Regions from separate parts of the Streptomyces sp. NPDC052023 genome, predicted to be linked through region 1. Evidence: riboswitches for the same ligand, from Rfam matches in the RefSeq annotation. Region 1 holds a riboswitch; the other holds the start of a gene.
What was found. A riboswitch is a leader RNA that binds a small molecule or an ion and turns the genes downstream of it on or off. The one in region 1 is predicted to bind glycine.
Positions count from the first base shown of each region.

Region 2: linked by a shared signal. The riboswitch ahead of gcvT (glycine cleavage system aminomethyltransferase GcvT) and the one ahead of gcvP (aminomethyl-transferring glycine dehydrogenase) in region 1 are both predicted to bind glycine.

Region 1 covers NZ_JBIUBW010000005.1:9,594-14,003, reverse strand. The annotation lists gene gcvP (aminomethyl-transferring glycine dehydrogenase) at 1-2,409, opposite strand, end outside; glycine riboswitch at 2,584-2,679, opposite strand; gene ACIHCM_RS12645 (PRC-barrel domain-containing protein) at 2,794-3,165, shown strand; partial or broken gene ACIHCM_RS12640 (DNA polymerase IV) at 3,087-4,410, opposite strand, start outside.
Region 2 covers NZ_JBIUBW010000010.1:46,500-50,909, reverse strand. The annotation lists gene ACIHCM_RS20920 (enhanced serine sensitivity protein SseB) at 8-787, opposite strand; gene ACIHCM_RS20915 (AAA family ATPase) at 847-1,515, opposite strand; glycine riboswitch at 1,737-1,836, shown strand; gene gcvT (glycine cleavage system aminomethyltransferase GcvT) at 1,988-3,106, shown strand; gene gcvH (glycine cleavage system protein GcvH) at 3,215-3,592, shown strand; gene glyA (serine hydroxymethyltransferase) at 3,607-4,410, shown strand, end outside.

The sequences.
Region 1 (4,410 bases):
CACCGGGTAGTGCGGCTCCAGCCGCTTGGCGATGTAGTTGGCGCTGAGCACGGCCACCTGCGTGGCCCGCTTCAGGCCCTCGCCGCCCATGAGCCGCACGTAGGCCCACGAGATCGGCAGAATCCCCGCCGAACCCCACGGCGCCGCCGAGATCGGCCCGACCCCGGTCTCCGGCCCGGCCGCCGGCTGCAGGGGGTGGTTCGGCAGATACGGCGCCAGGTGCGACCGTACGGCCACGGGACCGACGCCCGGCCCACCGCCGCCGTGCGGGATGCAGAACGTCTTGTGCAGGTTGAGGTGGGACACATCGCCGCCGAAGTGCCCCGGCTTCGCGAGCCCGACGAGCGCGTTGAGGTTGGCCCCGTCGACGTAGACCTGGCCACCGGCGTCGTGCACCTGGGCGCAGATGTCCGCGACGTGCTCCTCGAACACACCGTGCGTGGACGGGTACGTGATCATCAGCACCGACAGCTCGTCGCGGTACTGCTCGATCTTCGCACGCAGGTCCTGGACGTCGATCTCGCCGTCCTCGGCGGTCTTGACGACGACGACCTTCATCCCGGCCATGACGGCACTGGCGGCGTTCGTACCGTGCGCCGACGACGGGATCAGGCACACGGTGCGCTGCTCGTCGCCGTTCGCCCGGTGGTACCCGCGCACGGCGAGCAGCCCTGCCAGCTCACCCTGCGACCCGGCGTTCGGCTGCAGAGAGACCTTGTCGTACCCGGTGACCTCGGCGAGGCGATCCTCCAGCTCGTGGATGAGCGTCAGGTATCCCTCCGCCTGCTCGGCCGGCGCGAAGGGGTGCATCTGCCCGAACTCCGGCCAGGTGACCGGTTCCATCTCCGTGGTCGCGTTGAGCTTCATGGTGCAGGAACCCAGCGGGATCATGCCCCGGTCGAGTGCGTAGTCGCGGTCGGCGAGCCGGCGCAGGTAACGCAGCATCGCGGTCTCGGAGCGGTGCTGCTGGAAGACCGGGTGCCCGAGGTACGCGTCGGTGCGCAGCAGCCCGGCGGGCAGCGCGTCCTCCGTGACGCCGTCGAGTGCCTCGATGTCCCCCTCGACACCGAACGCGGCCCACACGGCCTCCAGTCGGTCCCGCGTGGTGGTCTCGTCGCAGGCGATGGAGACGTGGTCGGCGTCGATCCGCCACAGGTTGACACCGTTCTCGCGCGCGGCGGCGGTGACCTCGGCCGCCCGCCCCGGCACCCGCGCGGTGACGGTGTCGAAGTAGGCGCCGTGCACGATCTCGACACCGCCGTCACGAAGGCCCGCGGCGAGGATCGCTGCGTACCGGTGGGTGCGCCGCGCGATGCTCTTCAGGCCCTCGGGCCCGTGGTAGACGGCGTACATCCCGGCCATCACGGCGAGCAGCACCTGCGCGGTGCAGATGTTGCTGGTCGCCTTCTCACGGCGGATGTGCTGTTCACGCGTCTGGAGCGCCAGCCGGTAGGCCTTGTTCCCGTCGGCGTCGACGGAGACGCCCACGAGCCGCCCCGGCAGGCTGCGCGCGAACTTCTCCTGCACCGCCATGTAGCCGGCGTGCGGCCCGCCGAAGCCCATCGGCACACCGAAGCGCTGCGTCGTACCGACGGCGATGTCCGCGCCCAGCTCACCGGGGGACTTCAGCAGCGTCAGCGCCAGCAGGTCGGCGGCCACGGTGACCAGCGCGCCCAGCTCGTGCGCCTGGTCGATGACCGGCTTGATGTCGCGCACGGCTCCGGAGGCGCCCGGGTACTGGATCAGCACGCCGTTGATCTCACGCCCGGCGATCTCGGCCGGAATGCCCTCACTGAGGTCGGCGACGACGACCTCGACGCCGGCTGGCTCGGCGCGGCCCTGGATCACGGCGACGGTCTGCGGCAGCGCGTCCGCGTCGACCAGGAACAGACCCTTCTTGTTCTTGCCCATGCGCCGGGAGAGCGCCATCGCCTCGGCCGCGGCCGTGCCCTCGTCGAGCAGCGAGGCGCCGGAGGTGGGCAGCCCGGTGAGGTCGGCGACGACGGTCTGGAAGTTCAGCAGCGCCTCCAGCCGGCCCTGCGAGATCTCCGGCTGGTACGGCGTGTACGCCGTGTACCAGGCGGGGTTCTCCATGACGTTGCGCAGGACGACCGGCGGGGTGAACGTCCCGTAGTAGCCGAGCCCGATCATGGAGCCCAGCACCTGGTTGCGGTCGGCGAGGGAGCGCAGCTCGCGCAGCACCTCGGCCTCGGTGCGGGCGCCCGGCAGGTCCAGGGCGTCGGCGTTCTTGATCACATCCGGTACCGCGGCGGCGGTGAGCTCGTCGAGCGAGCCGTAGCCGACCTGCGCGAGCATCTTGGCCCGCGCCTCCTGGTCGGGCCCGATGTGGCGCTGCTCGAAGGGGATGCCCTGTTCGAGCTCGGTGAGCGGAATGCGCTGGGCGGTCATTGCGGAGGCCTCCTGGTCTGACGCGACCTTCGAGGGACACCACGGCAGAGGTGCCCCGACGGCCTCCCCCTCTGTCATCACAACCTGAGAGCTTCACCGGCCGCCCGCGGACGTCCGGCTTGCACCGTCGGTGAGGGCGGAAGCCGTGACGCCCGCCCTGCTTTCCAGAGTGACCTCGTCCGTGCGGTACGTGGGCCTGAGAGATTCCGGGGAGGATTTGCTCCTTCGGCGCCTCCGGTCGTCTCCGGAGGACTCTCCCGCACGGGGTCAGCAGCCTTTGCCAGACTACCAGCGAGGTCAACGCCCGGGCGTTCGAGTGGCCGCGTTCCGCATTGTGCTCTTTCGTAGTGCTTACGGATGAGGTGCGAGCGAGTGGAGGGCCCGGTGCAGACCGATATCGATCCGCGCAACCTGATCGGCCGCAAGGCGTTCGACCGCCACGGCACCAAGATCGGCACCATCGACGAGGTCTACCTCGACGACGCAACCGGTGTACCGGAGTGGGCCGCCATACGGACCGGCCTGTTCAGCAGGGACGCCTTCGTCCCGCTGGAGCCGAGCGAGCTGATCGACGGCACTCTGCACGTCCCCTTCGACCGCACCCTGATCAAGGACGCCCCCGACTTCGGGGTCGGCCGGCACCTCTCCCCGGAGCAGGAACTCCAGCTCTACCACCACTACGGCCTCGACGTGGCCGCTCCCCCCGCGCTCCCGGACCGCGACTTCGGCAAGCTGGCGGGCTCGGAGGAGGCCTGACCCGGCGGGCTCAGCCCTGGAGCTCGGGTCTTCGCGCCACCAGCGGCAGCGGATCCGCGGGCTCCAGCGCGGGGTCGTCGACCCGGAAGGTCCGCACGCGCCCCGGCTCCGACTCGGGCGTCTCGAACCGCACGGTCACCCTCCCCAGCCCACTGCCCTGCACCCATCCGTGCCCGTACTCGGTGTGCCGCACATCGTGGCCGGCGGCCCACCGGCGCTCGGCGGGGCCGGTCTCCGCCCGCTCGGGCTCATCGGTCACGTCCTCCCCGGGCCCTTCGTCCCGCTCCCCCGCCGCCTGCGCGAACAGATCCTCCTGCGTGTAGTCGGCCAGCCCGCTGACCCCCACGCCCAGCAGCCGCACGCCCCCTGTCGTGTCCACGTAGTCCAGCAGCCGGGCCGCCGCCTCCCGCACCACCGCCGGGTCGTCCGTCGGCCCCCGCAGCGTCTCGGACCGGGTCAGCGTCGAGAAGTCGTACCGCCGCACCTTCAGGACGATCGTCCGCCCCGACAGTCCGGCACCGCGCAGCCGCCGCACGCACCGGTCCGCGAGGCGCTGCACCTCCAGCCCGACGCGGACCCGGTCGTGGATGTCCACGTCGTAGGTGTCCTCGACCGACACGGACTTCGCCTCCCGCTCGGCGACCACCGGCCGGTCGTCGTGGGCCAGCGCCATGGCGTACAGGGCGTGCCCATGGGCCTTCCCCAGCAGCCGTACGAGCTCGTCCTCGCCCGCCTCGGCGATCTCGTCGACCGTCGTGATCCCCGCCCGCCGCAGATGATCGCCGGTCGCGGGCCCCACTCCCGGCAGCGTCCGCACCGGCATCGGCCCCAGCAGCGCCCGCTCGGTGCCGGGCTCGATCAGCACCAGACCGTCCGGCTTCGCCTCCTCGGAGGCGATCTTCGCGAGCATCTTGGAGGCGGCGAGCCCTACGGACCCGGTCAGGCCGGTGACCGCCCGGATGTCGGCCCGCAGCCTGACACCGGCCAGCCGCGCTGACTCCCGGTCCCACGCCGCCCCACCGGCCTCCAGGTCGACGAAGGCCTCGTCCAGGCTCAGCGGCTCCACCAGCGGCGACAGCTCGCGCAGCAGGGCCATCACCTGCTCACTGATCGTCCGGTACAACCCGAAGCGGGGGACAAGGTACGCGGCGTTCGGCGCCAGCCGGCGCGCCTGGCCCATCGGCATCGCCGAATGCACCCCGAACACCCGGGCCTCGTAGGAACAGGTCGCCACCACCCCGCGTG
Region 2 (4,410 bases), on a different contig from region 1:
GGGCGTTTCAGAAGCCCCGCTGGTAGAAGGGGCGCACCCGCTCCCGCAACCACGTGACCACCGGGTCCTGGGTCACGTCCATCAGGACCAGGTTGACGGGCCACTTCACCGGGACCCTGCCCAGGGCGCGGCCGAGCGCGTCCAGGGGGGCGGCGCGCAGATCGCCCTCCCACCCGGAGAGTTCGACGCCCACGAACATCACCGGGTCCCCCGTCTCGATCGCCGCCAGGCAGCGGCGGGCCGTGGTGACGACACCGATCGCCTCGAACTCCGCGGACGCCGCCGTGAGGAAGCCGACCGGGTCGTCCTGCCAGTCCGGCTCGAAGAGGCGGACCCGGCCGCCGCTCGCCGGTCCGTCCAGCGGGGTGCGCCCCGCGCGGCCGAGTTCGGCGACCGCCGCCGGCGGCAGCGGGACGCCGACCACGCCACCGGGGTTCACCACGATGCCCGCCTGCGGGGGCAGGCCGCGGGCGAACTCCACGGCGGGGGCGACGGTGAACGACATGTGGGAGCCGGCGACCTGACGCAACTGTTCCTCGGAGCTGAAGACCGGGACGTAGGCCTGGCCGTCGATCTCCGTGCACGGCAGGTCCAGGGTGCCGCTGTCCGGTCCGCCGCCGCCGGGCAGCGGGACCCAGACGAAGCTGCGGCCGAGCACCTCCACGATCCGGCCGCCGGCCGACGGGACGCCGAGGGACGCCGAGAGCACCTCCTCCAGCTCGTTGCCGGGCCATCCGCCGTGCGGATGCGGGTGCGCCTGCGCCGGAAAGTCCCCCGGGAAGTCCATCTGCCTACCGCCTGCTCCGTACCAGTGCTGCCGGCTGAAAAGGCTAACCCGCCGCCCCGTCAGCCGGTGAAGCCGATCCGGCGCAGCGCGTTCGCCGCCGCCCGGTCGAGCAGGATCGCGGCGCCGCAGCCGCGGGGCAGATCACCACGCTCACAGCGGCGCAGCAGGCGGGCGGCGGCGGCGCGGTGGCGCAGGAACGCGTACCGCGAGACGCCGCGGCCGCGCTCGCGCTGGCCGGCCAGGGCCTGCTCCGCGGTGACGTCGAGCAGCAGCAGATGCAGGGTGCCGCCCCGGCGGCGGGCCTCACGGGCCAGCCAGGCGCGCACCCACGCCTGCGTGCCGCAGTCGTGGACGACGACGCCCTCTCCGGTGCGCAGGGCGCGGCGCAGTCCGGCGTAGTGGGCGAGGCGCACGAGCGGGCGGTACACCGCGTACGGCAGCCAGTGGGGCGTCCGGCCGTCCCAGCGGTCGCGGGTGTCCTGGGAGTCGATGCGCCGGTCGCGGACCGCCCGCCGCATGAGGGTGGACTTGCCGCTGCCGGGCAGGCCGGTGATCACGACGAGGTCGCGGGGCCCGAAGAGCAAGGCGTGCGGGCTGCGGCCCGCCCGGGCGCGCAGGTCGCGGACCACGGGGAACGGCAGCGGGCCGCACGCCTCCCGGGCCGGGACGGTCGGCTGCTCGGGCACTGCGAGGCCCGCGGTGGCCGCGTAGGCCGTGGTCCTGTTCACCGTGATCGTCCTCCCCTGGGGCGGTTCACGAGTTCCCGTCCCCGTCGAGTGTAAAGAGAAGGTAATACGCGGCGTCTCGCATTTCCGTCCGCTTCCCGCAACAAGCCTGCTACAACACACTGTGCCCGATCGTGGACGCTGTGTGCCCCCACGGAAAGGTCCCCCTGCCGCGCGCGGAAGATGCGTGCAATGATGTGCGCGCCAACTGCATACCGGCCGCTTGAATCCGCGCGGGAGAGTTCCCAGGCACGCCGTGCCCGGGGCGCCGAAGGAGCAAGTCCCTCCCTTGAATCTCTCAGGCCCCGTTACCGCGCGGGCGAGGCACATCTGAAAAGCGGGCCGCTGCCGCAGTGGCTCCACCCAAGGTGCAAGCCATGGTTCCCCTCTCTACGGGTGGTCATGGCGAACCTCTCAGGTTCCGATGACAGATGGGGAGGAACGACCTCGCCGTCATGCCTTGGGAGACCGACCGATGAGCAGTACCGCACTCCGTCGTACCGCGCTCGATGCGCTGCATCGCTCGCTGGGCGCGACCATGACCGACTTCGCCGGCTGGGACATGCCCCTGCGCTACGGCTCCGAGCGCGACGAGCACCTCGCGGTGCGCACCAGGGCCGGGCTGTTCGACCTCTCGCACATGGGCGAGATCACCGTCACCGGCCCCCAGGCCGCACAGCTGCTGAACCACGCGCTGGTCGGCAACATCGCCTCCGTCGGCGTCGGCCGCGCCCGCTACACCATGATCTGCCGGACGGACGGCGGCATCCTCGACGACCTGATCGTCTACCGGCTCGCCGAGACCGAGTACATGGTCGTGGCCAACGCGGGCAACGCCCAGATCGTCCTGGACGCGCTCACCGAGCGCGCGGAAGGGTTCGACGCCGCCGTCCGCGACGACCGCGACGCCTACGCCCTGCTCGCCGTCCAGGGCCCCGAGTCCCCCGGCATCCTCAAGCAGCTGACCGACGCCGACCTCGACGGGCTGAAGTACTACGCCGGGCTGCCGGGCACCGTCGCGGGCGTCCCGGCGCTGATCGCGCGCACCGGCTACACCGGCGAGGACGGCTTCGAGCTGTTCGTGAAGCCGGAGCACGCCGTCGCCCTGTGGGAGGCGCTGACCGAGGCGGGCGCGGGCGCCGGCCTGATCCCCTGCGGTCTGTCGTGCCGGGACACGCTGCGCCTGGAGGCCGGCATGCCGCTGTACGGGCACGAGCTGACCACCTCCCTCACCCCCTTCGACGCCGGGCTCGGCCGCGTGGTGAAGTTCGAGAAGGAGGGCGACTTCGTCGGGCGCGAGGCGCTCACCGAGGCCGCCGCCCGCGCGGAGGCCAGCCCGCCGCGCGTCCTGGTCGGCCTGGTCGCCGAGGGCCGCCGGGTGCCGCGCGCCGGGTACCCCGTGGTCGCCGGCGGCGAGGTGATCGGCGAGGTCACCTCCGGCGCCCCCTCCCCCACCCTGGGCAAGCCCATCGCGATGGCGTACGTCGACGCCGCGCACGCGGCTCCGGGCACGCCGGGAGTCGGCGTGGACATCCGGGGCACCCACGAGCCGTACGAGGTCGTGGCGCTGCCCTTCTACAAGCGACAGAAGTAGACACTGGGCTCGGGTCCACGTGACCCGTCGCACATCCGGCCTGCTCACAGGCACCGCCAGCAGTCCCCCACTCACCAGCACTCCCGCGCGTACAGGAGAATCCCAGCCATGAGCAACCCCCAGCAGCTGCGCTACAGCAAGGAGCACGAGTGGCTGTCGGCCGCCGAGGACGGCGTCTCGACGGTCGGCATCACCGAGTTCGCGGCGAACGCGCTCGGTGACGTCGTCTACGCCCAGCTCCCCGAGGTGGGCTCCCAGGTGACCGCGGGCGAGACCTGCGGCGAGCTGGAGTCGACCAAGTCGGTCAGCGACCTGTACTCCCCGGTCGACGGTGAGATCACCGAGATCAACCAGGACGTGGTGGACGACCCGTCGCTGGTGAACTCGGCCCCCTTCGAGGGCGGCTGGCTGTTCAAGGTGCGGATCGCGGAGGAGCCCGCCGACCTGCTCTCCGCCGACGAGTACGCCGCCCACACCGCCGGCTGAGGAGTCGTAGCCACATGTCCGTCCTGAACACCCCCCTGCACGAGTACGACCCGGCCGTCGCGGCCGCCGTCGACGCGGAGCTGGACCGTCAGCAGTCCACCCTCGAGATGATCGCCTCGGAGAACTTCGCCCCGGTCGCGGTCATGGAGGCGCAGGGCTCGGTCCTGACCAACAAGTACGCCGAGGGCTACCCCGGCCGTCGCTACTACGGCGGCTGCGAGCACGTCGACGTGATCGAGCAGATCGCGATCGACCGCGTCAAGGAGCTGTACGGCGCCGAGCACGCCAACGTGCAGCCGCACTCCGGCGCACAGGCCAACGCGGCCACCATGCACGCGCTGCTCAAGCCCGGTGACACGATCATGGGTCTGAACCTCGCCCACGGCGGGCACCTGACCCACGGCATGAAGATCAACTTCTCCGGCAAGCTGTACGACGTGGTCGCCTACCACGTCGGCGAGGACGGCCTGGTCGACATGGACGAGGTCGAGCGCCTCGCCAAGGAGAAGCAGCCGAAGCTGATCGTGGCCGGCTGGTCGGCGTACCCCCGGCAGCTGGACTTCGCCGCCTTCCGGCGCATCGCCGACGAGGTCGGCGCGTACCTCATGGTCGACATGGCCCACTTCGCCGGCCTGGTCGCCGCCGGGCTGCACCCCAACCCGGTGCCGCACGCCCACGTGGTGACCACCACCACCCACAAGACGCTGGGCGGGCCGCGCGGCGGTGTGATCCTTTCCACGGCCGAACTGGCCAAGAAGATCAACTCCGCCGTCTTCCCCGGTCAGCAGGGTGGCCCGCTGGAGCACGTGATCGCCGCC